3 regions of the Isoptericola nanjingensis genome follow, and region 1 is predicted to be linked to each of the others. Evidence: riboswitches for the same ligand, from Rfam matches in the RefSeq annotation. Region 1 holds a riboswitch; each other region holds the start of a gene.
What was found. A riboswitch is a leader RNA that binds a small molecule or an ion and turns the genes downstream of it on or off. The one in region 1 is predicted to bind S-adenosylmethionine.
Positions count from the first base shown of each region.

Region 1 (9,346 bases):
AGCAGGGTCGCGCCCATCCCGATCAGGCTGCCGTCGCCCACCGTGGCGCCGTGGACGATCGCGCCGTGGCCGACGCCCACGCCGGCGCCGATGGTCGCGGGCACGCCGGTGTCGGTGTGCACCACGCAGTTGTCCTGGATGTTGGAGCCCTCGCCGAGCACGATCGCGTCCATGTCGCCGCGCAGCACCGCGCCGTAGAAGACGCTCGCCCCCGCGCCGATGCGCACGTTCCCCACGATCGTCGCCGTGGGGGCGACCCACGCCGTGGGGTGGATGTCGGGAGTGTGACCGTCGAAGGGGAGCACCGTCGCCATGCGCGCGACCCTACCTGTCCCGGGCAGGCGCCACGCCACCGACGGAGCGCCACCGACGTCGTACCCGCTGTCGCTTCCGGGCCGGGAAGCGACAGCGGGTACTACGTCGAGGTCCCGGACCGCGCCCGGCGGCCCGGGATGGCCGCGACGAGCTCGCGCGTGTAGTCCTCCTGCGGGTCGAGCAGGATCTGGTCCGCCGCGCCCTGCTCCACGATCCGGCCCCGGCGCATCACACCGACCTGGTCGGCGACCTGGCGCACCACGGCGAGGTCGTGCGAGACGAACAGGTACGCGAGCCCGTGCTCCGCCTGCAGGCGCACCAGCAGCTCGAGGATCTGCGCCTGCACCGAGACGTCGAGCGCGGACACCGGCTCGTCGAGCACCACGAGGTCCGGCCGCAGGGCGAGCGCCCGTGCGATGGCGACGCGTTGGCGCTGCCCGCCGGACAGCTCCCGGGGGCCCCGCCGCAGCACGTCCACGGGCAGCGCCACGTCGTCGATCAGGGAGCGGACCCGGTCGGCACGCTCCGCCCGGTCGCCGACGCCGTAGGCCCGCAGGGGCTCGGTGACGATCTGCTCGACGGTGAAGCGCGGGTCGAGCGAGGCGTACGGGCTCTGGTACACGACCTGGAACCCGCGCCGCAGCGACCGCAGCTCCCGGCCGCGCGCGGCGGTGACGTCCTCGCCCCGGAACACGACCCGCCCGGCCGAGGGCCGCTCGAGCCGCAGCGCCAGGCGCGCCGTCGTCGTCTTGCCGGAGCCGGACTCGCCCACCAGCGCGTACGTGCGCCCCGGGCCGACGGCAAGGCTGACGTCGTCCACCGCGACGAGGGTGCGGCGCTCGGCGCCGCGCGGCAGGGCGAACTCCTTGCGCACACCGTCGAGGGCGAGGACGGGCGCCGGCTCCGCCGAGGACGGCGGTGCCTCCCCGCCCTGCGCAGCCCCCCCCTCCCGCGCACCGCCGTCCCGCGCCCCGACGACGAGGCGCGAGCTCGCGAGGCTGGGGGCGGCCGCGATCAGCGCACGCGTGTACGGGTGCCGCGGGTCGTCCAGCAGCCGCGCTGCCGGTCCTTCCTCCACCACCACCCCGTCCTGGAGGACGACGATCCGGTCCGCGCGGTCGGCGGCGACGCCCAGGTCGTGGGTGATGAGCAGCACGGCCGTGCCGGTCTCCCGCGCGAGGGCGTCGAGGTGGTCGAGGATGCGCCGCTGCACGGTGACGTCGAGCGCGCTGGTGGGCTCGTCCGCGACGATCAGGCGCGGCCCTGCCGCGATGGCGATCGCGATGAGCACGCGCTGCCGCAGCCCGCCCGAGAGCTGGTGCGGGTACTGGCGGGCGCGCGCCGCGGGGTCGTCCACGCCGGCCTGGCGCAGCAGCTCGACGGCCCGGACCCTGGCGTCGGCGCGGCGCACCAGCCCGTGGACGACGAGCACCTCGGCGACCTGGTCGCCGACGCGCACCACGGGGTTGAGGGAGACGGTCGGATCCTGGGGCACCAGGCCGACGTGCCGACCACGGACGTCCTGCCACTCCTTCTCGGTGAGGCCGGACAGGTCGCGGCCGTCGAGCCGGAGGCGGCCTGCGGTCACCTCGCCGCCCCGTGGCAGCAGGTGCAGCGCGGCGTGCGCCGTCGTGCTCTTGCCCGAGCCGGACTCGCCGACGAGCGCCACGACCTCTCCGGCCCCGACCCGCAGGTCCACGCCGCGCACGGCCGGTCGATGCCCGCCGTCGGCGGTCCGGTAGGCCACCTCGAGTCCGCTGATCTCCAGCACCGGGGTGCTCGCCGTCGTGTGTGTCACTGGTCCTCTCCCGTCTTCTCCAGGGCCCGCGACACCCTGTTGGCGGCGAGCACGACGGCCACGATGACGAGACCCGGCAGGGTGGTGAGCCACCAGGCGGTGGCGAGGTAGTCGCGCCCACCGGAGACGAGCGCGCCCCACTCGGGCGCGGGCGGCGGGGTGCCGTAGCCGAGGAAGCTCAGCGCCGACACGGCCAGCACGGCGGTCCCGAGGTCGAGGGCGACGAGCGCCAGCACCGGGCCGGAGGAGTTGGGCAGCACGTGCCGCCCGAGCACGGCCGGCCACCGCAGGCCGGACGCGCGGGCCGCCTCCACGTAGACGGAGGTCGACACGCGCAGCACCTCGGCCCGCATCACGCGGGCGAACGTCGCCACCGAGCCGATGCCGACCGCGATCGCGACCTTGACCGGACCGAAGCCGAGCGCCGTGATGATCGCCAGGGAGAGCAGGATGCTCGGGATCGCCAGCAGCACGTCGACGAGCCGGCCGACCACGTCGTCCACCCAGCCGCGCAGGAACCCCGCGAGCAGGCCGAGGAGCGAGCCGAGGACGAGGCCGACGGCCACCGCGAGCGCCGTCGTGCGCAGGGTCAGCGACGCCCCGTGCACCGCGCGGGCGTACACGTCGCGGCCCAGGTGGTCCGTGCCGAACCAGTGCGCGCCCGACGGTGGCTGGAGCCGGTCGGCGGGGACGCCGACCAGCGGGTCCTGGGCGGTGAACACCTGCGGTGCCACGGCCCAGGCGGCCACGAGGAGCAGGACGGCGACCGCGACGAGCAGGCCCGGCCGCCGCAGCACGTGGCGTGCGCCGCGCAGGGTGCGCCGGGCACCGCCGTGCCGGGCAGGCGTCGCCGCGGGATCCGGCGCCGACGCGTCGGTCACGACGGGGCGGGTGAGGGTCTGCAGCGTCATGCGGTCACCGCCGTGGCTCGCCGGGACGCAGCCCGCCGGGAGGCGGCCCGCGGTGTCCGGAGCTGGATCCGGGGGTCGAGCACGGGGTAGACGAGGTCGACCACCAGGGTCACGACGACGAAGACGAGCGCGGAGAACACCACGATCGCGAGGACCACGGGCACGTCCTGCTGGTTGACCGACTGCACCGTGAGCCGCCCGAGCCCCTGCCGCGAGAACACGGTCTCAGTCACGACGGCGCCGCCGAGCAGGCCACCCACCATGACGCCGAGAACGGTGAACGCCGGGATGGCGGCGTTGCGCAGGGCATGCGCGAGGTGCACCCGGGCGCGGCTCGCGCCCTTCGCCCACGCCGTCTCGACGTAGGGCTCGCCGAGCGTGCCGCGCAGGGAGCGGGACAGGATCTGCGCGAGCTGCGCCCCGGCCGGGACGGCCAGCGTGATCGTGGGCAGCACCAGGCTGACGGCGCCCTCGTTGCCGATCGCCGGGAACACCGGCAGCCGGAACGAGAACCACTGCAGCAGCACCAGGCCCACGAAGAACGTGGGCAGGGCGACGCCGAGCGGCGGCAGCGCGGACAGCGCCTGGCGCAGGAACCGGGCCCGCGGGAGGACGCTGGCCACCGCGACCGCCGTCCCGCCGAGGACGGCGACGAGGAGCGCCGCACCGGTGAGCCTGAGCGTCTCGGGCAGCGCCTGCGCGACGAGGGCCGTCGCGGAGGCGCCGCTCACGTACGAGGTGCCGAAGTCGCCGGCCAGCGCGCCGAGGAGCGCGTCGCCGTACTGCACGAGGATCGGGCGGTCGAGCCCGTACTCCGCGCGCAGCGCGGCGAGCTGGGTCGGGTCGACCTGGCTCACCTCGCCGCCCCCGGACGCGACCAGCGCGGCCGGGTCGCTCGGCAGCAGGTACAGGACGAAGAACGCGACGGTGAAGGCCGCCCAGAGGACGAACACCCCCTGCCCGGCCCGTCGCAGCACGTAGCGGGTCATCTCACTCTCCCGCGCCGTCGGTCACCCAGGCGTCGTAGAAGTCGAGCCGCGAGGAGGCCTCGAAGGTCAGCCCCTGCACGCGGTCGGCCGCCGCGATCGTGGTGGACAGCTCGTAGACCGGGATGGCGTGACCACGCTCCAGCAGCAGCCTCGACGCCTCGGAGACCAGCGTCCGGCGCTCCTCGGGATCGGTGGCGGCGGCCGAGTCGTCGAGCAGCTCGTCGACCTCCTCCGGGTCGCGCTGGTTCACGTTGCGCGCGTTCGCCGAGAAGATCGTGCGCAGCACGTCGGCGTCCGACCGGGTGAGGTTGTAGTAGTCGAAGTCGAAGTCGCCGGCGGCGGTGGCCGCCTCCTTCTCGGCCACCGTGACGTGCTTGAGCTGCAGGTCGACCCCGATCTGCCGGAGCTGCTGCTGCACGAGCTCGAGCGCGCCGGGCTCCTGCCAGAACGTCACCGTGGTGGAGAGCCTCCGACCGTCCTTCTCGCGGATGCCGTCGGCGCCCACGACCCAGCCCGCGTCGTCCAGGACCTTCGTCGCACCCTCGGGGTCGTACGCGAGCAGGTCGTCCGCACCCTCGAACAGCGGCGTCGAACGGGACAGCACACCGGTGGCCGGCTGGTCCTGCGGGGTCAGCACGGTGTCCACGATCTGCTGGCGGTCGATCCCCTTGACGAGCGCGGTGCGCACGGCCTCGTCGGCGGCCAGCGGGCTGGACTCGTGGGGGAACAGGTTGAACACGACGCCCGGGTTGGCGCGGTAGGACAGCCAGAACCCGTTGCCGTCGAACTGCGGCAGGTCGACGGCGTTCAGCGCGGCGGTCGCGTCGATCTGTCCCGACTGCAGGGACCCGGAGCGCACACCCGCCTCGGGGATGACCTTCAGGGTCACCGTGTCGAGGTACGCCTCGCCCGTGTGGCTGCTGGCCTCCGACCCCCAGTCGTAGCCCGCGACCTTCTCCAGCACGATCTCCTGGTCCGGGGTGTAGGACTTCACGGCGAACGGCCCGGAGCCGACGTACTTCCCGGCGCAGCGATCCTCGGTCGAGAGGGTCGCCGAGTCGGGCGAGAGCAGGCCGAGGGAGAACGTCGACGTCGCCTGGAGGAACTGCGCGCTCGGCTCGTCGAAGTCGACGGTCACGGTGTGCTCGTCCACGACGGTGGTGCCCGCGTAGCCGACGAGGTACTGGGAACCGAGGGACGCCACGGCACCCAGGTCGACGATCGCGTCGAAGTTGGTCTTCACCGCGGCGGCGTCGATCGGCGTGCCGTCGGCGAACGTGGCGTCGTCGCGCAGGTGGAACGTGTAGCTGGAGGCGTCGTCGTTCACCTCCCAGCCCTCCGCGAGCCAGGGCAGGATCTCGCCGGACTCCGGGTCCTGGGCGGTGAGCGACGCGACGGTCTGACGGGCGGCCGCGATCGCGTCGTTGTTGCCGACCTGCTGCGGGTCGACGCAGTGCGAGTCCACCGTGATGGCGAACGTCAGGTCGCCGCCGGCGACGGGCTCGCCGCTCGCGTCGGCGCCGGTGCCCGCGGCGTCGGCGCCCGTCGAGCAGGCGCTGAGCAGGAGGCCGGCGGCCGAGACGGTGGCGGCGAGCCCGACGACGCTGCGTCGCGGGGTGCGCCTGGGGTCCTGGGTGCGCGGTGCGCGCGGGGTGGTGGTCATCGCGTGGTGTTCCTCGTGGTCATGGCGGGTCGCCCCCCGCGCCGGCACGGGCCGGGGCGCGGTCATGGACGACCGGAGCCGTGCTTACCCGGCCGCGGGCGCGGCGGGGTCAGGTCGTTCCCGGAGCACCCCGTCACGTCGAAGGGTTGCTGGCCAGCGAGCCGGGCCTGGGTGCTGGCGCTCGTCACCTGGGCGGCAGGGAAGCCGCCGCGGCCTCCCGAGTCAAGGGTCGGGCGGGTCGTCTCACATCACGGACGCGGGACGGGCGCCGCAGACGCCGAAGGCCCCGCCGTCGGTGACGGCGGGGCCTCGAGGGGTCCGGTGGTGGGCGGCGGCCTCAGCGGGCGGAGGGCCGCAGGCGCGCGCCGAGCAGGTAGAGCTCGCAGCCGAGGCACAGGCCGACGACGGCGTTGAGGCCGGCCGCGACGAACGCGATCCCCGCGGCCCACGGCACCGCGGCCAGCACGCCTGCGAGCCCGAGCACGACGCCGACGCCCGTGACGACGAGGCCGACGAGCTGGGCGAACCGCGGCGGGCGCGGGTCCTCGAGCTCGGCGGGCGGCGCGAGCCGGGGACGAACGAGGGTCTTGAAGAGCCAGCCCTGCACCGTGCCCTGCGCGCCGCGCACGGCGCCCAGGAGGAACCCGGCGGCCACGACGGCGAGCAGCACGAGGCCGGCGGGGCTCGCCCCGAGGAGCACGACCACGGCGAGCAGCAGCGCCGTGACGGCGGCGCCCACCCGAGGGCCGCGCGGGTCGATGCCGGCCGGGGCCCGCGTGACGGGGGCCTGGCCGGCGGGACGCTCGGAGGTCATCGGTTCTCCTCGGGGACGGGGTTCGGCGGGCTCAGCCGACGGGGACCACGGCGGCCAGGGCCTGGCGCGCCTGAGCGGGCGACATCCCGCCGCTGCTGCGGGCGGCCTGCGCCCCGGTCGCGTCCAGCACCAGCACCGTCGGGGTGGTGAGGACGCCGAGCTCGCGCACGAGGTCGAGATGGTCGTCGACGTCGAGCTCGTGGTGCTCGACGCCCGCCTCGCGCTCGACGAGTCCCTCCAGCACGCGGGCCGTGGCGCGGCACGGGGCGCACACCTCGGCGGACAGCTGGACGAACGTCGCCCGCTCCCCCAGCCGGACCCCGCGGGCCGCCCAGTCCACGACGGGGTCCTGCCGCGCGGGCGTGGTGCGGACGCGCCCCTGGCGGGACCTCCACACCGCGCCGAGGACGACGGTCGCCAGGACGAGCACGGCCAGGATCACCAGCTGGGTGGGCTGGACCGTCACGGTGGCCTCCTCACACGGTCGACGTCGCGGCCATTCTCCCCGCCGCCCACCATCCGGTCGACGGGATGACCGCATGCCGGACACCCCGCCGGGCGGTCAGACGGTCAGCGCCTCGGCACGCGTGCCGTCGTGCACCGCGGGGGCCTGCGCCGCGGTGAGGCCGGCGGCCCGCCGCTCGTCGTCGGGCCCCCAGAGCGTCGTCGTGACCTCGGCGCGCACGACGGGCGCGACCTCGGCCGCGAACCGGCGCAGCACGTCCTCCTGGCGGGACGGCTCCAGCAGGTGGTTCACCGAGACGGACTGCAGCACGTGCCCGAAGGAGCCGTGGTAGTCGAGGATCTTCTCGGCCACCCGCTCGGGCGACCCGACCAGCGCCGGGCCGCGCTCGACGGCGTCCTCGATCGTCTCGAACGCCTGGGCCTTGCCGACGTGCGTCGCGGGGTCGTAGCCGCGCGCCCGCAGCCGCGCGACCTGCCCCTCGTACAGCGGCCGGTACTGCTCGATCGCCTGCTCCGTGGTGTCGGCGAGGAACAGGCCCCCGGAGCCGGCGCCGACGAACCGGTACGCCGGGTCGTGCCCGGCGGCCGCGTACCGCTCGCGGTACCGGTCGATCAGCCGCCCATAGCTCTCCCGCGGCTGCAGCGCGTTGGCGCTCACGATCGGGTCGCCCCACCGGGCGGCCAGGTCGACGGCGAACTCGCTCGTCGCGGACCCGTGCCAGATGCGGAAGGGCCCGGCGAAGGGTCGCGGCAGTGTGGTGGCGTGCTCCAGCCGGTGGCGGTGGCGGCCCGACCAGGTGACGTCCTCGGACGACAGGAGCAGCCGCAGGAGCTCGTAGTTCTCCTCGAGGTACTCGTACTGCTTCGCGATGTCGAGGCCGAGCAGCGGGTACTGCAGCTCCTCGTTGCCCTTGCCGATGACGATCTCCAGCCGCCCGCGGGAGAGCTGGTCGACGGTCGCCAGGTCCTCCGCCACCCGGATCGGGTCGAGCAGGGACAGCACGGTCACGCCGGTCGACAGCAGGATGCGGCGGGTGCGGGCCGCCACCGCCCCGAGGATCACGGTGGGCGCGGACGACAGCACGTCGCCGGCGTGCCGCTCCCCGACCGCGAACGAGTCGAACCCGAGCTCCTCGGCCAGCACCGCGTGCTCGACGACGCGCGCGAGGCGGTCCGCGGGCGGCACCGCCTCTCCCGTGACGGGATGGGGCGGGTTGAAGACGATGTCGAGCAGCTGGAAGCGCATCAGGCCACGCGCTCCCCGGTGCCGACCGCCGCGCCGTCGGCGTCCGCGGAGGCCTCGGCCGTCGCAGCGGCCCGGGCGGTCGCGCGGTCGCGCGCGGCCACGCCCTCGCGCACGAGCGGGATGACGTGTCTGCCGAAGTCGATGGCGTCGTCGAGCAGGTCGTAACCGCGCGCCGAGATGACCCGCACCCCGAGGTCGTAGTAGGCGAGCAGCGCCTCCGCGACCTGCTCGGGCGTGCCGACCAGCGCGTTGGAGTTGCCGGCCCCTCCCGTCGCCTTCGCCGTGGCGGTCCAGAGCGCGGTGTCGTACCGGTCCCCCGCGGCGGCGATCTCGAGCAGGCGCTGCGACCCGGCGTTCTCGGGCCTGTCGATCGGGTGCCGCCGGGACAGCTGCCCGCCCAGCTGCGCCTTGCGCGCCTCGATCCGGTCCAGCACGCGGTGCGCCTTCTCCCAGGCCAGCTCCTCGGTGGGCGCCACGATCGGCCGGAAGGCCGCGTGGATGCGCGGCGGCGTCGTGCGTCCCGCGGCCGCGGCCTCGGCGTGCACGCGGTCGATCTGCTCCTGCGTGCGGGCCAGGGGCTCGCCCCACACGGCGTAGATGTCGGCCTCGGCCGCCCCTACCCGGAAGGCGGCGTCCGAGGACCCCCCGAAGGAGATCGTCGGCACGTGGCCCTCGACCGGCTTCGCGTCGAGCACGAAGTCCTCGAAGTCGTAGAACTCGCCGTGGTGGTCGAACGCCTCCGCGCTGGACCACGCCTGCTTGACGATCCGGATGTACTCGTGGGTGCGCGCGTACCGATCGTCCTTGGTGAGCCGGTCGCCCTCGCGGCCCTGCTCGTGGTCGTTGCCGCCGGTGATGAAGTGCACCGACAGCCGGCCCCCGGAGAGCTGGTCGAGGGTGGCGAACGTCTTGGCGGCGTACGTCGGGTACGAGACGTTGGGCCGGTGGGCCAGCAGCAGCTCGATGCTCTGCAGACGTGCCGCCGTGTACGCGGCGAGGGCCGCCGGCTCCGGGCCGGAGGACCCGTAGGCGAACAGGACCCGCGTCCACCCGTTGTCCTCGTGCGCGCGCACGATGCGCTCCAGGTAGGCGGGGTCGAACGCGGCGGTGGTACGGGCGGACGTCTCGGACGCGTCGTTCGTGGT
Region 1 covers NZ_JBNOZL010000003.1:445,793-455,138, forward strand. Annotated here, with positions in the region: gene ACQP6G_RS07595 (gamma carbonic anhydrase family protein) at 1-314, opposite strand, end outside; gene ACQP6G_RS07600 (dipeptide ABC transporter ATP-binding protein) at 416-2,113, opposite strand; gene ACQP6G_RS07605 (ABC transporter permease) at 2,110-3,024, opposite strand; gene ACQP6G_RS07610 (ABC transporter permease) at 3,021-4,013, opposite strand; gene ACQP6G_RS07615 (ABC transporter substrate-binding protein) at 4,015-5,676, opposite strand; SAM riboswitch class IV at 5,752-5,865, opposite strand; gene ACQP6G_RS07620 (DUF4395 domain-containing protein) at 6,014-6,490, opposite strand; gene ACQP6G_RS07625 (TlpA family protein disulfide reductase) at 6,522-6,956, opposite strand; gene ACQP6G_RS07630 (LLM class flavin-dependent oxidoreductase) at 7,053-8,201, opposite strand; gene ACQP6G_RS07635 (LLM class flavin-dependent oxidoreductase) at 8,201-9,346, opposite strand, start outside.

Region 2 (9,346 bases), on a different contig from region 1:
AGCACCCGGTGGCGCACGGTGGACGGGCCGGCCGTCGCCGCCCTGCGTCGTCGCGTGCACGGCGTCCTGCTCGACGGCGCCGCGCCCGGCGACCGCACCGCCGCGCTCCTCACGCTCGCCGAGGGCTCCGGCTGGCTCCGGCCCCGCGTCCCGCGCGACCGCCGCCGCGAGGCCGACGCCCGGATGCGCGAGCTGGCGGCCACGTGGTGGCGGGGGAGCGTGGTCCGTGAGGCGGCCGGGGCGGTCGCCGCGGCCGTCGTGGGCGTCGTCAGCGCCGCGACGCTGGTGCTGCCCGCCGCGACCTGACGCGAGCCGGCAGGGGCCACGCGCCGGTCAGGCGTCGTCGTCCAGCCGCCCGAGCAGGTCGACGGCGGCGCGCGCGTACTCGCCGATCCACCGGTCGTGGAGGCGCTTGATGGGCAGCGGCGCGAGCGCGAGGTGGCGTTCGCGACCGACCTTCCGGCCGGTGACGAGCTCGGCCCGCTCGAGCACGCGCAGGTGCTGCAGCACGGTGGTGCGGTCGAGCTGGGCGAACAGCGCGCACAGCTCGCCGGTGGTGCGGGTGGACTCCTTGAGCGCGTCCAGCATGCGCCGGCGCACCGGCGCCGCGAGGGCCTTGAACACGGCGTCGTCGTCGGCGGGGTCGTCGTCGTCCCTGGGCGCCGAGGAGTTCATGTGATAAAAATACAACATGAACGAGAAGCAGGCACTCTCCGAGCTCACCTTCACGGTCTCGGGCCGCGTCTCGCGCCCGAGCCGCGACGTCTACGAGGCCATCGCGGACCCCGCACAGCTGTCCCGGTACTTCACGACCGGCGGCGCCCGCGGGCGCCTGGAGCCCGGGGCCGACGTGTCCTGGGACTTCGCGGACTTCCCCGGCCGGTTCCCCGTCACCGTCGTCGAGGCCGACCCGCCGCGGCGCATCGTCATCCGGTGGGAGGGCGCGGACACCGCCGACGGGTCGGCGTCGACCACGACCACGTTCGAGCTCGAGCCGCTCGACGACGACACCCGCACCCTCGTCACCATCACCGAGTCGTCCTGGGCCCTCACGGCCGGCGGCGCGAAGAACGCGTTCGGCAACTGCGAGGGCTGGACCGGCATGCTCGCCGCGCTCAAGGCGTGGGTCGAGCACGGCATCAACCTCCGCGAGGGCTTCTACCGCTGACGTGCCGCGGGTCCGGCGCGCCGGGCCCGCGGCGTGCGGTCAGGAGCCGGCCTCGATCGCCGTGGGGGCGGCGGAGTGGGTCACCTCGATGCGGCGCGGCTTGGCGTCCTCCGCGACGGGGATGGTCAGCGTGAGCACGCCGTCGGCGTAGGACGCCGAGATCTGGTCCAGCGCCAGCCCGCGGCCGAGCGTGAGCTGCCGGGCGACGGTGCCGGTGGTGCGCTCGCGCAGCAGCCACTGCCCCTCGGCGGAGCGTGGCGTGCGCTCGGCCCGGATCGTCAGTGTCCGGTCCTCGCACGAGACGTCGATGCTGCCGGGGTCGATCCCGGGCAGGTCGACCGCAAGGACGTAGTGGTCGCCCTCGCGGAACAGGTCCATCGGCATGCCCGGAGCGCTCCGGCCGTTCAGGGCGAGCGAGCCGAACAGTCGGTCCATCTCCTGGAACGGGTCCCGGTAGGTAGCCATCGCGCATCACCTCCTCGTCATGAGGCCGCGCTGGCGGCCCCTGTCGCGAAACGGCGGGCCGGCCCCTCCGGCGCCGCCGTGGCTACACCAGAAGATTTAGCACTCTCGATGGGAGAGTGCCAGATCCACGGTGATCGCCCTCGGCGAACGCCGGAGCCCGCGCCGGTCAGGCGGTGCGGCGCACCTCGTCCAGGAACTTGCGGGTGTGCTCGCGCAGGGCGGCGACGCGCCGCTCGACGATCGCCTCGCGGACGCCGGGGTCGTCGCGCCCCGCCTCGGCGAGGGTGGGACGACGCCGCACGTTGCGGGAGCAGCGGAAGTCGCCGCAGACGAGCGTGCCGATGGTGTCGCCCTTGCGGCCGGCGGCACCGCCGCGCTTCGCGACGAAGAGCTGGACGTCGCGGGTCTCGACGACGTCCTCGCACCACGCGCACATGGCGGCGCGGCGCGGGCCGGTGCGCTCGGTGGCGCGCAGGAGGACGCCGACTGGCTCGGCGCCCGGCTCGTCGTCGAGCGTCATGACGACGTACGCGGACAGGGGCTGCTTGCGGTCGCGCCAGCCCAGGTAGTCGAGGCGGTCCCAGTCGACCTCGGCGAGGTCGGGGACGATCATGCGCTGCCGCTCGCTGCGGGTGGCGTTGACGAGGGAGGCGCGGAGCTGCTGCTCGGTGAGCGGAGTCATGGGGATCGGCTTTCAGGTGAGCGGGGGTGGGCAGGGCGAAGCCCCGCACCGCCTCACCTGCCGGCCCCGACGGGGCTCAGACGGAGGCGGTGCCGGGGCAGGCGGGACTGCCCGAGCAGGCCTGGTGGCCCACCCCGCTCCCTGCGACGCCCGGCATCGCTGTCTCCTCGCTCGTGGGAAAAGTCGTGGTCCGCTCGCGCCCCGAGGGCACGACCGGCCCTTCCATGGTGGCACGGGACCGTCGCCCGGGTCGACGTCTATTGCGTCACCCGGGCGACGGCACCGGTCAGAGGGTCGCGCGGACCTCGCGGGCGGCGGCGACCAGGTGGGCGAGCGCCGGCTCGACCTCCGCGTACCGGCGGGTCTTGAGCCCGCAGTCCGGGTTGACCCACACGAGCGCCGGGTCGATCGCCTTGACGGCGAGCGTCAGCAGCTCGGTGACCTCGTCGGACGACGGCACGCGCGGGGAGTGGATGTCGTAGACGCCCGGCCCGATGCCGCGGGAGTACCCGGCGTCGGCGAGCTCCGGCACGATCTCCATCCGGGAGCGGGCCGCCTCGACCGACGTCACGTCGGCGTCGAGGCCGTCGATCGCGCCGATGACCTCGCCGAACTCCGAGTAGCACAGGTGGGTGTGCACCTGCGTGGCCGGCGCGACGCCCGACGTCGCGAGCCGGAACGACCCGACCGACCAGTCGAGGTAGGCGGGCTGGTCGGCCCGGCGCAGCGGCAGCAGCTCGCGCAGGGCGGGCTCGTCCACCTGCACGATGCCGATGCCCGCCGCCTCGAGGTCCGCGATCTCGTCGCGCAGGGCGAGGCCCACCTGGTTGGCGGTGTCGCCGAGCGGCTGGTCGTCGCGGACGAACGACCACGCGAGGATCGTCACCGGGCCCGTGAGCATGCCCTTGACCGGCTTCGCGGTGAGCGACGCCGTGTACGCGGACCACTCGACCGTGATCGGCGCCGGGCGCTGCACGTCGCCCCAGAGGATCGGCGGGCGCACGCAGCGCGACCCGTACGACTGCACCCAGCCGTTCGCCGTCACCGCGAAGCCGTCGAGCTGCTCGGCGAAGTACTGCACCATGTCGTTGCGCTCGGGCTCGCCGTGCACCAGCACGTCGAGGCCCAGCTCCTCCTGCAGCGTCACGACGCGCCCGATCTCCTCCCGCATCGCGGCGGAGTAGTCGGCGTCGGACAGCTCGCCCTTCGTCCACGCGGCGCGGGCCTTGCGGATCTCCGGGGTCTGCGGGAACGAGCCGATCGTCGTCGTGGGCAGCGGGGGCAGGTCGAGCCGCGCGGCCTGCGCGGCAGCGCGCTCCGCGTACGGGCCACGGGCGAAGTCGGCGTCGGTGAGCGCCGCGGCCCGGTCGCGCACCGCGGGCACGACGACGCCCTCCGCCGTCGCGCGCGAGGCCACGGCCGCGGACGACGCGGCGAGCGCGTCCGCGACGGACTCCCGCCCGTCGGCGAGGGCACGGGCCAGGGTCGCGACCTCGCCCACCTTCTGGTCGGCGAACGCGAGCCAGTCGCGCAGGCGCGGGTCGAGCGTGGTGCCCGCCGCCTGCTGGTCGAAGACCTCGTCCTCGACGTCGTGCGGCACGTGCAGCAGCGACGTCGACGTGCCGACGGCGAGGGCCCCGGCGCCGAGGCCCCGCAGCGACTCGACGACGTCGAGCTTGGCGGCCAGGTCGGCCCGCCAGACGTTGTGCCCGTCGACCACGCCGGCGACGAGGGTCTTGTCCTCGAGACCCGGGACCGGGTCGGCGCGCACGGCGCCCTTGACCAGGTCGATCGCGATCGCGTCGACGTCGGTGCCCGCGAGCACGGCGAGTCCGTCGTCGCCGAGCCCGCCGAACGGCGCCGTCAACAGGATCGCGGGCCGCGCGCCCGCCGAGTCCTCGGAGGCGGTGTCGTCGGTGGCCGTCGCGAGGTCGGTCGCCAGGGTGCGGTACGCCGAGGCGATCGCCGCGTGCAGGCGCTCCGCCGGCACGTCGAGGGAGTCCGTGACGAGCGCGGGTTCGTCGAGCTGCACCCACGGCACGCCGACGGCGGCCAGCGCGCGGAGCAGGTCGGCGTACGCGGCGACGACGTCGTCGAGCCGGTCGAGCGGGTGGAAGCCCTCGCCCGCCTCGTCGGCCGCCTTCGACAGCGCGAGGAACGTCACCGGGCCCACGAGCACCGGGCGCGTCGTGACGCCGGCCTCCTTGGCCTCGGCGTACTCGCGCACGATGCGGTGGTCGGCGAACGAGACCGGCGTCGTCTCGCTGATCTCCGGCACGAGGTAGTGGTAGTTGGTGTCGAACCACTTGGTCATCTCGAGCGGGGCGTCCTCGCCGCGGCCGCGGGCCACGGTGAAGTAGCCGTCGAGCTCGAGCGAGCCGTCCGCGTCGTCGAGCAGGTCGCGGAACCGCTCGGGGACGGCGCCCAGCAGCGCGACGACGTCGAGCACCTGGTCGTAGTAGGAGAACGCGCCGGGCACGGAGCCGTCGTCGGGGTTGAGGCCGAGGTCGACGAGGCGGCGGGCCGTCTCGCGGCGCAGCGCGCCGGCCGCGACCTCCAGGTCGACGGCGTCGGTGCGCCCGGCCCAGAACGACTCGACGGCCTTCTTGAGCTCGCGGCGGCGCCCGATGCGCGGGTAGCCGAGGATCGTGCCACCGGGAAATGCCGTGGCGGGGGTGGGGCGTGTCGATGTGGTGGACATGAGCACTCCAGAGTTCGGGCTCCGCGCGTCAGACGGCGGGAGCCTGGGTCGGGATGCTCGGTACCCACGGCCTTCTGGCCAGGTCCGCGCCGTCCGACGTGGCGTCGGCCGGCGCCGGTCCGCCGAGGTGGACACCCTCGAGCAGGTCCAGAGCGGGACGGTACTTGTTGAACGTGTACACGTGGATGCCGGGTGCGCCCGCGTCGAGCACGCGCTGGGCGAGCTCCACGGCACGCGCGGTCCCGTAGGCGTGCTGGGCCTCCGGGTCCGGCAGGGCGTCGAGCGCGTCCAGCAGGTGCCGGGGCGCGCGGACGCCGGTGAGCTCCTCGACGCGACGGAGCCGGCGCGGCTCGGTCGTGGGCAGCTGCCCGGCGAGGATCGGGATCGTCACCCCGGCCGCGCGGGCCTCGGCGACGAAGTCGGTGTAGGAGTCGGCCTCGTAGAACAGCTGCGTGATGGCGAAGCTCGCCCCCGCGTCCTGCTTCTCCTTGAGGCGCCGGACCTCCTGGGCCCGGGTGGTGCCGGCCTGCACGTTGCCGTCGACGAACGTCGCGACGGCGATCGTCATCGGGCGCGCGGCGCCGCGCAGCGCGGCCCCGGGGTCGGTCGCGCACCGTCGCGCCTCGACCTCGCGCAGCAGGTGCACGAGCTCGATCGAGGACGCGACGCCGTCGGCGGGCGGCTCCCAGTCCGGCTGGTCCTTCGGCGGGTCGCCCCGCAGGGCGAGGAACGCGCGGGTGCCGGCGTCGAGGAAGTCGTCGATGACGGCGGAGACGTCCTCGCGGTGCGCGCCCACGCAGGTCAGGTGGGCCACGGGCAGGACGGGCGTGCCCGCGAGCAGGGTGGACACGACCTGGCGTGCGGTCGCCCGGTCACCGCCGCCGGCGCCGTACGTCACGGACACGAAGTCCGGTCGTGCGGCCACGAGCCGGCGCGCCGTCTCCCAGAACTTGGGGGCGGCGTCCGGCCGGCGCGGCGGCATGAGCTCGAACGAGACCGTCGGGCGTGCCGGCAACGCCGGCTGAGCTGCCGGGGTGGGCGAAAGGGATGCCTCTGCGACCATGCGTCACTCCATCGATCCTGGCGTGAGCACCTTCGTCCTCGGGAGGCTTCCGTCGGAGAACGGGTTGCTGCGGCGTCGTCGAGCCAGGACTCTCGGCCGCTCTGGATGGCTTGTCACGCGATCGTACGCAGCATCCGCGATACGGGCGAGGATGAGACCGCCTGGTGAGACGATCGCCGATGCAGATCGGGCGGGAACGCCCTGCTCAGGGCACCAGCACGACCTTGCCGCCCGCGCGGCCCGTCTCGACGAGCGCGTGGGCGCTCGGCGCGTCGGCCAGCGGCAGCACCGCGCCGACGGTGGTCACGAGGTCGCCGCGGGCCCGGGCGTCGACGGCCTCGGCGAGCTCGCCGGCGTCGCGCTCGGACCGCCAGCTGGCCTCGACGCCGAGGTCCGCCGCGGCGTCGTCGGCGATGGTGACGATGCGCTCGGTGCCGCCGCGCAGGGCGATCGAGTCGGGCAGCACGCCCGCGCCGGTGGTGTCGAGGACGGCGTCCACGCCGTCGGGGGCGAGGGCGCGGACCCGCTCCACGAGCCCCGCGCCGTAGGTGGTGGGCGTCGCGCCGAGGGCGGCGACGCGCTCCTGGTTCCGCGGCGACGCCGTGCCGATCACGCGGGCGCCGCGACGCACGGCGAGCTGGACGGCCAGCTCGCCCACCGACCCCGAGGCGCCGTGCACGAGCAGCGTCTCGCCCGGCCGGACGTCGAGGAGGCGCAGCACGCGGGTCGCGGTCTCGGCCGCGACGGGGACGGTGACGGCGTCGGTCGCGGCGAGCCCGTCGGGCACGCGCGCGAAGACCGACGTGAGGGCGAGCTCCGCGTACCCGCCGCCGACGGCGAACCCGACCACGCGGTCGCCGGGCGCGACGCCGGCCACGCCGTCCCCGACCTGGTCGACGACTCCCGCCACCTCCAGCCCGGGCACGACGGCCGACGTCGGCGCCGGGCCGCCGGTCGCCCCGGCACGCGACTTCACGTCCCAGCCGTTGACGGCGGCCGCCTCGACACGCACGCGCACCTGGCCGGGCCCGGCCTGCGGGTCGGGGACGTCGGCGAGGTGCAGCGCCTCGGGGCCGCCGTGGGTCTCGAACACGATCGCGCGCACGTCTCCTCCTCAGGCAGTAGCGGAACACGGTACCGAGGTCCTCGTGCCCCGGGCCGAGATCAGGCGAGCACCGGTGCGGCGTCGGCGTCGGTCGGGCCCGTGACGTCGCCGGGCGCGCTCATGAGCCATTCGGTGGCGAACAGGACCTTGTCGGTGAGGCCGAGGATCGCGTCGCGGATCTCGACGTGCGGGGTGGAGAACGCGAGTCGGGCGACGGACCGTGCGCCGGGAGCCGGCGCCCAGTAGTCGACCAGGAGCAGGGAGACGTCCTGGCCGCCGAGCTCGGCCGCACCCCGGCCGACGCGGACGTGGCGCAGGAACGGCCCCGAGAGGGTGTCGGTGACGGTGAGCTCGTCGTCGGGTCCGAGCCGGGGGTGGAGGCGGTCGTGGATGCGTTGCAGGTGCGTGACCTCGCCGGCCTCGGGGCCGAGGTCGTGCCAGTACAGCGTGAGGTTGAGCGCGAGGGCGGCGTCCTTTCCGGGCAGCACCAGGTAGGCCATCACCTGCCCGCCCGCGGCCGCGGCCTTCGCGGCGACCGCGGTGAGCTGCTCCCGCAGGTCGCGCCGCAGCCCTGCCCCGCGGTCACCGAGCCCCGCGCCCTGCTGCTTGACGATCGCGCGGATCTGCAGGTCGCGCTGCGCCTCGTCCTCCAGGTCGATCAGGGCCCAGTGGTCGGGCAGGTTGAGCTCGATGCCGATGCCGCGTGACCCTCCGGGCTCGTCCACGCTGGCCATGGCGTGCAGGCCCTCGATGCTGATGCCCGCCCCGGAGTCGTCGGACATACCCGTCGGATCGTCGTCGGGGTCGAGGTCCAGGGCGGCCAGAGTCTCGGCGACGCCGAGGACCATCGGGTGCGGCCCGGCAGGGTCGACCACGACCCGCTCGAGCACCGCGCCGTGGCGCGTGAGGAACGGGGCGAGCGAGTCGCGACGACGCAGGCTGAACTCGCGTCCCGGGTCGTCCCCGAGGAACGTCTCGAGAGCCTCGGGGGAGGAGAAGAGACACACGTCGTACGGCTTCGCCGAGCCGACGGGTGCGTGAAAGACCCGCACCTGCGGCGTCCCGTCCTCCCGCTCGAGGTGCGGCACCACCGCCACGCCGTCCCGCAGTGCGCGACCGACGGTGTCGCGGTCGTCGGTCAGGAGAGCGGCGGCGAGGACGGCGGAGCCGGAGGCGGGGCGGGACCTGTCGGCCGGGTCCGGGCGGCTCGGTCCCGAGGCCCGGTCTTCTGGCGACGCGCTCATGAGGAGGATGCCTTTCGGTGTCTCGCAGGTACTGGATGACGACATTCGTCGCGGGGCTGTGTTCAGCCGATGGCCGGCCGGCGGTGCTCGATGCTTCCCCAGCAAACCCCGCCGGCGCCGACGTCTCCCGACCACGACACCCCGAAGAACACACTCCCACGCCCGGGCCATTCGCTGATCGGTTCCGTGGAGAACGTCATGAGGGCACAGTCATGGAGGTACGTGACGTCCAGGTGTGTCAGCTCGGCTACGTCCGATTCGCCCGTCGACCGCGGTGATGAAGAAGACGTCGGTGAGTCACAGGCGCAGCCCGGTGGACACGATGACTGCGCCCTTCACGGATTGCTCCTCCGGAAGTCGATGCCTGTCGTCGTGACGCTGGACGCTCCGTCGCCCGTCACCCGGCGGCCGTGCTCTCCCAGGTGCTGAACCCGACGACCGGTGTGTCGGGCCTCCACCGGCCTTCGTGGGTCGCTGCGGATGCGGCCTGCGGGCTGGCGAGGATCAGCAGGTCCGGTACGGCCGGGACGACGCCGGGTGACGCCACGAACGAGTCCCAGTCGACGTCGGCCGTCGTGCCCCGGCGGTCGACGACGAGACCCAGGGCGTCGGCGGTGGACGTCTCGATCACCTCCTGCGCCGCACGTGAGACCGCGTCGACGTCGTCGGGATCCAGTCCGTCCAGGTAGCAGGTCACGCCGACGAAACCCCGGCTCCCGTCGTCGCCGTACCGGTGTCGTCGGACCGTGACGATCATGTCGTCGGACCCGGACAACCATGTCTGGAAGGTCCGGTCGGCGTTGTCGGCGAGAAGCCCGGAGAGCTGGTCACGGTCGACGAGGTGACGGTCGCCTTCCAGGTCGAGCACGGCGACCAACCCGTCGGTGCCCGGTGCCGTCAGTCGAGCGCCCGTCCCCG
Region 2 covers NZ_JBNOZL010000002.1:31,487-40,832, reverse strand. Annotated here, with positions in the region: gene ACQP6G_RS03065 (GOLPH3/VPS74 family protein) at 1-306, shown strand, start outside; gene ACQP6G_RS03060 (ArsR/SmtB family transcription factor) at 334-675, opposite strand; gene ACQP6G_RS03055 (SRPBCC domain-containing protein) at 692-1,168, shown strand; gene ACQP6G_RS03050 (Hsp20/alpha crystallin family protein) at 1,208-1,633, opposite strand; gene ACQP6G_RS03045 (FBP domain-containing protein) at 1,800-2,315, opposite strand; gene metE (5-methyltetrahydropteroyltriglutamate--homocysteine S-methyltransferase) at 2,602-5,016, opposite strand; gene ACQP6G_RS03035 (methylenetetrahydrofolate reductase) at 5,045-6,079, opposite strand; SAM riboswitch class I at 6,085-6,191, opposite strand; gene ACQP6G_RS03030 (NADP-dependent oxidoreductase) at 6,285-7,184, opposite strand; gene ACQP6G_RS03025 (hypothetical protein) at 7,244-8,428, opposite strand; gene ACQP6G_RS03020 (hypothetical protein) at 8,826-9,346, opposite strand, start outside.
Region 2: another riboswitch for S-adenosylmethionine. It lies ahead of ACQP6G_RS03035 (methylenetetrahydrofolate reductase); the one in region 1 lies ahead of ACQP6G_RS07615 (ABC transporter substrate-binding protein).

Region 3 (9,346 bases), on a different contig from region 1:
CGCTGCTGCTCGAAGGGATGCTCACCCGGACGCCCGACGGGCGGGTGGCGCACCCGCTGACGCTGCGCGCGCCGTCGGCCCGGGCCGGGGAGTACCTGGCCGCGGCCCGCCGCGGCGAGGTGGCGGGAGAGGGCGGCGAGGACGTGCGGGGCCGCTTCCGGATCGCCGTCACGACCGACTCCGCCTGGGACGACTTCTACGCGATCTCGACGTCGGACGAGGCGCGCGCCGCGCTCGACACCGGCGTGGCGACGCTCACCGGGCTCGGGCACGAGGTGGACGGCCTGTCCCTCGAACCCGACCCGGCGTACGGCCCCGCGTTCCGCACCCTGTGGATGGCGGGCGCGTCCGTGGTGCCGATCGACGACGCCGCACGCCTCGACCGCCTCGAGCCGCTCACCCGGTGGCTCGTCGGCCGCGGCCGCCAGGTGCCCGCCCGCGAGCTCGCCGAGGCGTTGCGCGCCCTCACCGCCTTCGAGCGCCGGCTGGTCGCGCAGGTGTCGCGGTTCGACGCCGTCGTCACCCCCGCCCTCGCGATGACGCCCCGCCCGCTCGGCTGGTTCGACCCCGAGGACCCCGAGCGCAACTTCGAGCAGCAGTGCCAGTACACGCCGTGGACGTCGATGCTCAACGTGGCCGGCCTGCCCGCGATCACCGTGCCCACGCGGTGGACCGACGACGGGCTGCCGATGGGCGTGCAGCTGATCGGGCGGCCGGGCGGGGAGACGACGCTCCTCGCCCTCGCCGCACAGCTCGAGGACCGGCTGCTCTGGGCGGACCGGCACCCGCCGGCCTGGTGATCAGGCGGGAACCCGCTCCGCCGTCGCGCCGTCGAGGGGCGGGTAGCTCTCGCCGCCCACCCGCTCCGCCGCCGCGATGTACCCGGCCAGGGCCGAGCGCGAGCGGGCGAGCCTCGCCATCTGGTCCTCCAGGCGCCGCAGGCGGGAGCGCATCGCGGTCAGGAGCTCGACACAGCCGGGCAGCTGCGGCTCCTCGCCGACCGCGCACGGCAGCACGGAGGCGATGTCCTCGGACGACAGGCCCGCGTCGAGCAGGTGCCGGATCTGCCGCACCCGCAGCACGGCCCCCTCGTCGAACTCGCGGTAGCCGTTCGAGCGCCGGGCGACGTCCAGCAGGCCCTGGGCCTCGTAGTAGCGCAGCTGGTGCGTCCGCACGCCCGTGCGGCGGCTCAGCTCCCCGATCCGCATCCCGCTCCCCCTTCGCCGGCGCGTTCCTCAGGGCCGGGCACCCCACCACCGTGTGGAACCGCACCCCCGCCAAGGCCGACGCGCTGGTGGCGGACGGCGCGCACCTGGCGCCCTCGGCGGCCGCGGCGCTCCGCCCCGACGGCCTGACGGTCGTCTGCCTCACCGACGACGACGCCGTGCGCGAGCTGATCGGCCAGGACGGCGTCGACGTCGCCGGCGCCACGCTGGTCAACCTCACGTCCAGCAGCTCCTCGCAGGCCAGGGAGACCGCCCGGTGGACCGCCCGACGCGGCGCGCGATACCTCGACGGCGCGATCATGGCCGTGCCCTCCGCGATCGGGACGGCGGACGCGGTCGTCCTGCACAGCGGGCCCCGGACCGACTTCGACGCGCACGCGGCCACGCTCGCGGCGCTCGGCACCGTCACCCACCTCGGCGAGGACCCCGGGCTGGCGTCCCTCTACGACGCGGCCGGCCTCACGATGATGTGGAGCGTCCTCGACGCGTGGCTGCACGGCACCGCCATGCTCCGGACGGCCGGGGTGGACGCCGCCGCCTTCGCGCCGTTCGCCCGGCAGATCGCGGAGGGCGTGGCCGCGTGGCTGCCCGGTTACGCGGAGCAGGTCGACCGCGGCCGGTTCCCGGCCGAGGCCTCGGCCCTCGAGACGGACGCGCGTGCGATGGCGCACCTCGTCGAGGAGAGCGAGGCGCTGGGCGTGAGCACCGAGCTGCCGAGACTGCTCAAGGCCGTGGCCGACCGTGGCGTCGCCGCGGGCCACGGTCACGAGCAGTACCCGGTGCTGATCGAGGAGTTCGGCCGCCCGACGCCCTGACCTGCCGGTCGCCGGCCGGAGGACCACGGCCTGAGACGTCGGCGTGCGAGCCGGCGGGCACGCGCCTACGGTCGGTCTTCGAGGTCGTTCGTCTGACGGAAGGAGCCCCGATGGGACTGGGAGACAAGGCCAAGCACCTGGCGGAAGAGGCCGAAGGCAAGGCCAAGGAGGCCACGGGCAAGCTCACCGACGACGAGAGCAAAGAGGCCGAGGGCAAGGCCCAGCAGGCCAGCGCGAACCTCAAGCAGGCGGGCGACGACGTCAAGGACGCGTTCAAGGGCTGACCCGCTGACACGACGGGGCGCCACCGCACGGTGGCGCCCCGTCGTCATGTCCGCCCGGGGCGGGACCGACGGCTCAGAGGTCGTCGGGCAGGCAGCCGAAGGCCTCGTCGGCGCCCAGCGCGGCGGTGGCGAGCAGCCCCTCGAGGCCGGAGCCCTCGGGCACGGGGCGAGGGTCGTCGACGACGACCCACAGCCCGTCCACGACGTCGTACCGCGCCTGCGGCCCCTCGGCCACGAGCGAGCGGACGGCGGCGACGAGCCGCTCGACCTCCTCGCCCGCCGTGCCGAGACCCACCGACGCACGGACGGCCCCGGCATCGAACCCGAGGCGGCCGAGCAGCGGGTGGGCGCAGAACCGGCCGTCGCGCACCCCGATGCCGTGCTCGGCGGACAGGTACGCGGCGACGAGGCCCGGGTCGTACCCGGAGACCGTGAACGTCACGACCCCCACCGGGTCGACGGCGTCGTCCCACACGTGCACGACCTCGACGCGCTCGACCTCGCCCAGCCCGTCCACGAGGCGGCGCCGCAGGGCGTCCTCGTGCTCGCCGGCGACCCACGGGTCGAGCGCGGCGAGCTCGTCGCACGCGGCCGCGAGCGCCACCGCGCCCACGACGTTGGGCGAGCCGGCCTCGTGCCTGGCGGGGCCCTCGTGCCACTCGGTGGTGGTGGTGCGGACCCGGCGCACGGCGCCGCCGCCGGCGAGGTACGGGGTGCCGGCGTCGAGCCAGTCGCGGCGTCCGACCAGGGCGCCCGCGCCGAAGGGCGCGTACGTCTTGTGGCCCGAGAAGGCGACGTAGTCGACGCCCGTCTCCGCGAGCGAGAAGCGGCGGTGCGGCACCAGCTGGGCGCCGTCGAGCACGACGCGCGCGCCCGCGCCGTGCGCCGCGGCGACGACGTCGGCCACGGGCAGCGCCTCGCCGGTCACGTTCGACGCGCCGGTGAGCGCCAGCAGGGCGTAGGGGCGGCCCGCCGCGGCGGCGGAGCTCAGCTCCTCCTCGATCTCCGCGAGGGTGGCGGACACGGACGGCCCGCCGGTGACGACGGTCGCGTCGGTGACGCGCTGCCAGGGCAGCAGGTTGGCGTGGTGCTCGATGTCGAGCACGAGGACGCGGCCCGGCTCGCCGGTGGCCGGGTCGGCGGGCACGCAGCCCGCGAGCAGGTTGAGCGAGTCCGTGGTGTTGCGGGTGACGATCGTGAGGTCGTCCTCGCGGGCGCCGACGAACGCGCCGATCGTGCGGCGCGCCGTCTCGTACAGGGCGGTCGAGACCTGGGACAGGTAGCCGGCGCCGCGGTGCACGCTGGCGTACAGCGGCAGCACGCGCGCGACCCGGTCCGCCACGGCCTGCAGGGCCGGCGCCGACGCCGCGACGTCGAGGTTGGCGTACGGCACCTGGCGGCCGTCGACGAGCGGCACGAGCGTGTCGCCGCCGACGACGGGCAGCACGGGGGCGACGTCGTGCACGGCGGCGGCGCGCGCGGCGGGCACCGCAGGCGCAGTGGTGAGCGTGGTCATGCGTGGTCCTCCTCGGTCGTGCCGGGGAGGTGGCTCCCCGCGCTTGCCCGCACGCCGGACGGCGCGGGGCCAGGTCGTCACCCGGGGCACCCCGCCGCGAGAGGAGGGTTGCCGGCCAGCGAGCCGGGGCTTCGCGCTGGCGCTCTTGACCTGCCGCCCATCGTGCGTGCGCGGCACCTCGCGGTCAAGCGGATCCGGCGTCCTTCTCACGATGCGGTCGAGGGTGGCCACCTCGGGTTCGGCGTCGCCGGCGCGCGACCCGGGGGACGCGCGGCGTTCGCGTCGCGAGACGGGGTGACCAGCACGCGGACGGCGGGCGTACGATCGCCACGACCATCCCGAGCGGCCGAGTGACGTGGCACGTCGACGCCGCAGCAACCCGCGGGCCGGTCGTCGGCGACGGCGGCCGTACCGGACGAGGGTGCTACCGCCACGACCGATGGGAGGACTGCGATGAGCACCCAGATCGATCCCCGCCCCGCCGAGGGCTACGCCGGCGACCTCACCCCGCAGCAGGCGTGGGACCTGCTCGCCGGCGACCCCGACGCCGTCCTCGTGGACGTGCGCACCGAGGGCGAGTGGCGCGCGATCGGCGTGCCGGACACCGCCACCGCCGGCAAGGCCCCCCTCTTCGTCGAGTGGGTGCAGGCGGGCGGTCGCCCCAACGCCGGCTTCCTCGCCGAGCTGGCCGCCGCGGGCGTGACCGCCGACAGCCCGATCGTCTTCCTGTGCCGCTCCGGTCAGCGCTCGATCGGCGCGGCGCGCCTCGCGACGGCGTCCGGCCTGGGCCCGGCGTACAACGTGCTCGAGGGGTTCGAGGGCGGCCCCGGCTTCGACGGCGTCCGCGACCGCGAGGGCTGGAAGGTGCGCGGCCTGCCGTGGGGCGCGTTCGACGACGCCGCCGCGACGCGGGCAGCCCAGCAGGACTCGGAGCAGGCCCGATGAGCGACGCGCAGGTCCCGACCGGCCCCGGCGCCGACCCCACGACCTTCGGCGGCTCGCGCCCGCTGCCCGCCACGGTCCGGCCCGCGACGCTCGCCGTGCGCGGCGGGCACCGCCGCTCGGACTTCCAGGAGATGTCCGAGGGCCTGTTCCTCACCCAGGGGTACACCTACGGCTCGGCTGCGGACGCGGAGGCGGCGTTCGCCGGCGAGCGGTCCCAGTTCCTGTACTCGCGGTACGGCAACCCGACGGTGCACACGTTCGAGGAGCGGCTGCGCCTCATCGAGGGTGCCGAGGCCTGCTACGCCACGGCGTCGGGCATGTCGGCGGTGTTCAACGCCCTCGCCGCGCTGGTCTCCAGCGGTTCGCGCATCGTGTCGGCGCGGGCGCTGTTCGGGTCCACGAACGTCATCTACGACGAGATCCTCGCCAAGTGGGGGGTGCGCGTCGACCTGGTCGACGGGCACGTGACCTCGCAGTGGGAGGAGGCCCTCGCCACGCCGGCCGACGTCGTGTTCTTCGAGTCGCCGTCCAACCCCATGCAGGACCTCGTCGACGTGCGGCGGGTGGCGGAGCTCGCGCACGCCGCGGGTGCCGTGGTCGTGGTGGACAACGTGTTCGCGACGCCGGTCCTGCAGAAGCCGCTGGAGCTCGGCGCCGATGTCGTCGTGTACTCGGCCACCAAGCACATCGACGGACAGGGGCGCGTGCTCGGCGGCGCGATCCTCGGCTCGGAGGAGTTCCTCACCGGGCCGGTGCAGACGTTCGTGCGCAACACCGGACCGTCGCTGAGCCCGTTCAACGCGTGGGTGCTGCTCAAGGGCCTGGAGACGCTCGACGTGCGCGTGCGCGCCCAGAACGCGGCAGCCCTGCAGGTCGCGACCGCGCTCGAGGAGCTCGACGGTGTGACCGGCGTGCGCTACCCGTTCCTGCCCTCGCACCCGCAGCACGAGCTCGCCAAGGCGCAGCAGTCGGGCGGCGGCACGGTCGTGACGTTCGACCTCGCGGTGCCCGAGGGCACCGAGCCGGCGGAGGCGAAGAAGCGGACGTTCGCGTTCCTCGACGCCCTGCAGGTCGTCGACATCTCCAACAACCTCGGCGACGCGAAGTCGATCATCACGCACCCCGCCACGACGACGCACCGCAAGCTCGGCCCGGAGGGCCGCGCCAAGGTCGGCATCGCCGAGACCACCGTGCGGCTGTCGATCGGCCTCGAGGACCCGCGGGACATCGTGGAGGACGTCGAGCAGGCGCTGCGCGCCTGAGCTCCCGCGACGTGTCGGAGGCCCCTGCCATGCTCGGGCCCGGCACGCCCGACGAGGAGGACCTGTGGGGACACGGCACGACGTCGACTTCCTGTTCGGCGCGTGGCGCGTCCGTCATCGCCGCTGGACCGAACCCCTGGCCCCGGGTTCGACGACGGGCACCTGGACCGAGTTCGACACCGAGGCCGTCGCCGGGCAGATCCTCGACGGCCTCGGGAACGCGGACGACACGTCCGGCACCCGCGGAATTCCCTGGGCCGCCCGCCGCGGCCGTGCCTACGGTCGCCCCGTGCCCGACCCGATCTTCGCCGACCCCACGCTGGCCCGGCTGTACGACCCGCTCGACCCGGACCGCCGCGACCTCGATCCGTACCTGGCCCTCGCCCGCGAGCTGGGCGCGCGCCAGGTGCTCGACGTCGGCTGCGGCACGGGCGCGCTCGCCGTGCTGCTCGCGGCGGAGGGCATCGACGTCGTCGGCCTCGACCCGGCGGGCGCGTCGCTCGACGTGGCCCGCGGCAAGCCCGGCGCCGGGCGCGTGCGCTGGCTGCACGGCGACGCCACCACGCTGCCGCCGTTGCAGGTGGACCTCGCCACGATGACCGGGAACGTCGCGCAGGTCTTCCTCACCGACGACAACTGGGCGGCGACACTCGGGGGCGTGCACGCCGCGCTCCTCCCGGGCGGTCGCCTCGCGTTCGAGACCCGCGACCCGGCGCGGCGGTCCTGGGAGCGCTGGACGCGCGAGCGCACGCACCGGCGCACCGACGTGGCGGGGTTCGGCGTCGTCGAGACGTGGACGGACCTGGTCGACGTCTCGCTGCCGCTCGTGACGTTCCGCGGCACGTTCGTCCTGGCCGACGGACGGGTCCTGCGCTCGGACTCGACCCTCCGGTTCCGGGAGCACGACGAGCTGGCGGCGTCGCTCGAGACTGCCGGCTACGTCGTCGAGCAGGTGCACGACGCGCCCGACCGGCCCGGGCTGGAGTGGGTCTTCGTCGCCCGGGCGGTCGAGCGCGGCTGACGCGGTCTCAGCGCGCCGTGCGGACGACCATCTTCCCGGTGTTGGCGCCGGCCATCATGTCGAGGAACGCCTGCGGGGCGTTCTCGATGCCGTCGACCACGGTCTCGTCGTAGGCGATCTTCCCGTCCGCGAACCACCCGGTCATGAGCTCGCGGAACTCGGCGCCGTGGTGGAGGTAGCCGCCCAGCGTGAAGCCCTCGAGCCGGAGGCCCCTGGTGATGAGGTTCGCCATGTTGTCCGGGCCGGGCAGGCGGTCGGTGGCGTTGTAGCCGGCGATGGCCCCGCACAGCGCGACCCGGCCGCCGTCGTTCATCACGTCGAGCGCCGCGGTGAGGTGGTCGCCGCCGACGTTGTCGAAGAAGACGTCGACGCCGCCCGGCACCAGCGCGGGGAGCTGCTCGCGGACCGGGGCGTCCTTGTAGTTGAGGGCGGCGTCGTAGCCGTACTTCGAGGTGAGCAGCTCGACCTTCTCGGCCGACCCGGCCGACCCGACGACCCGCTCCGCGCCGAGCAGGCGCGCGATCTGGCCGGCCGCGGTGCCGACGGCGCCCGCCGCGCCCGAGACGAACACCGTGTCGCCGGGCTTCATGCCCGCGATCGCGGTGAGGCCGACGTAGGCCGTGAGCCCCGTCATGCCGAGGATGCCCAGGTGGAGGGACAGCGGCACCCCGGGGAGCTCGGGCACGACGCGGAAGCCGCGCGCGTCCTCCTGCGCGACGTCGCGCCAGCCGTGCTGGTGCAGCACCACCGCGCCCACCGGGACGTCGTCGGACGCCGACTCGACGACGCGCCCGATCGCGCCGCCCGTCATGGTCTCCCCCAGCGCGAAGGGCGGGGTGTAGCTCTTCACGTCGTTCATGCGCCCGCGCATGTACGGGTCGACGGAGACGAACTCGTTGGCCACGCGGACCTGGCCCGGCTCGAGGTCGCCGTAGGTGACCTGGACCGTGCGGAAGTCGTCGGGCGCGGGCCACCCGGTGGGGCGGGCGGCGAGCTGGACCTGGGTGCTGACGATGGAGGACATGCGGGTGTGGTGCCTACTTCCGGGGTCGATGATCAGGATGCGAGGCCGACGACGAGCGCGACGACCGCGAGCAGCGGCGCGGCGCCCTGCGTGACGGCGGCCCGGCGCTTGTCGGGCGAGGAGAGGAACAGGACGAGGGCGGCGGCGAGCATGCTGCCGGTGCCGGCCAGCACGAGGGCCGCGCCGGCACCGGTGGTGCCGGCGGCGACGAGCACGATGCCGATCGCGGTCACGACGGCGAGGAACAGGTTGTAGAAGCCCTGGTTGAAGGCCAGCTCGCGCGTGGCGGCGGCCTCCTGCTCGGTCGTGCCGAACGTGGCGCGCGCCCGGGGGGTGGTCCACGCGACCGACTCGAGCCAGAAGATGACCACGTGGAGCGCCGCGGCGATCCCGGCCAGGACGAGCCCTGCGACGACCATCGGTTCTCCCTGCTGCCTGCCGGCGCACCCGCCGGTCGATTCTGTAACGGTCGGTCCACTGTATATACTGCAACGAGCGTTACACAACTTGGAGGAACGATGGGCAGGGCGCAGGGGTTCGAGACCGAGCAGGCGGTCCGGGCGGCGCGCGAGGTGTTCTGGCGCGACGGGTACGCGGAGGCGTCCGTCCCCGCGCTCGAACGCGCCACCGGGCTGAACCGGTCGAGCATCTACCACGCCTTCGGCTCCAAGCGCGGGCTCTTCGACGCCGCCGTGCAGAGCTACCTGGACGAGGTCGTGCGGCCGCGGCTGCGCCCGCTCGTGGCCGACGACGTCGCCCCCGGAGCGCTCGTCGAGTACCTCACCGGCCTGCGCGCGGCGCTCGCCCGCGCGGACGAGGTCCAGGGCACCTCGGGCTGCCTGCTGGTCAACACGTCGGGCTCCCCCATCGCGGCCGACGACGCCGTGCGCCGCACCGTCGCCGACTACCGCGCCGAGCTGCGCGCCGCCCTGCGGCGCGGGGTGGTCGCGCGACGACCGGACGCGACACCCGCCGACGCCGACCGGCTCGCCGACGTCTGCACGGCCCTCGTCATCAGCGCCTTCACCCTGGTGCGCGTGGACCCGCCGAGCGCGCTGCACTGCCTGGACACCGCCGTCGACGTGCTCGACCACTGACGCCGCACGCGCGACCACCCGGCTGTCGACGGGTGGTGCGTCGCGGCGGCCGGGAATCGCTGACCCGACGGTCAGCCGCCCGGGACCACGAGCCCGGTGTCGTACGCCCACACCACGAGCTGCACGCGGTCGCGCGCACCGGTCTTGGTCATGATC
Region 3 covers NZ_JBNOZL010000008.1:195,663-205,008, forward strand. Annotated here, with positions in the region: gene ACQP6G_RS17160 (amidase) at 1-800, shown strand, start outside; gene ACQP6G_RS17165 (MerR family transcriptional regulator) at 801-1,208, opposite strand; partial or broken gene ACQP6G_RS17170 (NAD(P)-binding domain-containing protein) at 1,229-1,630, shown strand; gene ACQP6G_RS17175 (imine reductase family protein) at 1,658-2,041, shown strand; gene ACQP6G_RS17180 (CsbD family protein) at 2,152-2,325, shown strand; gene ACQP6G_RS17185 (aminotransferase class V-fold PLP-dependent enzyme) at 2,399-3,841, opposite strand; SAM riboswitch class IV at 3,876-3,992, opposite strand; gene ACQP6G_RS17190 (rhodanese-like domain-containing protein) at 4,295-4,786, shown strand; gene ACQP6G_RS17195 (O-succinylhomoserine sulfhydrylase) at 4,783-6,048, shown strand; gene ACQP6G_RS17200 (class I SAM-dependent methyltransferase) at 6,113-7,069, shown strand; gene ACQP6G_RS17205 (NADP-dependent oxidoreductase) at 7,077-8,093, opposite strand; gene ACQP6G_RS17210 (DUF1304 domain-containing protein) at 8,126-8,512, opposite strand; gene ACQP6G_RS17215 (TetR/AcrR family transcriptional regulator) at 8,612-9,190, shown strand; gene ACQP6G_RS17220 (response regulator) at 9,262-9,346, opposite strand, start outside.
Region 3: another riboswitch for S-adenosylmethionine. It lies ahead of ACQP6G_RS17185 (aminotransferase class V-fold PLP-dependent enzyme); the one in region 1 lies ahead of ACQP6G_RS07615 (ABC transporter substrate-binding protein).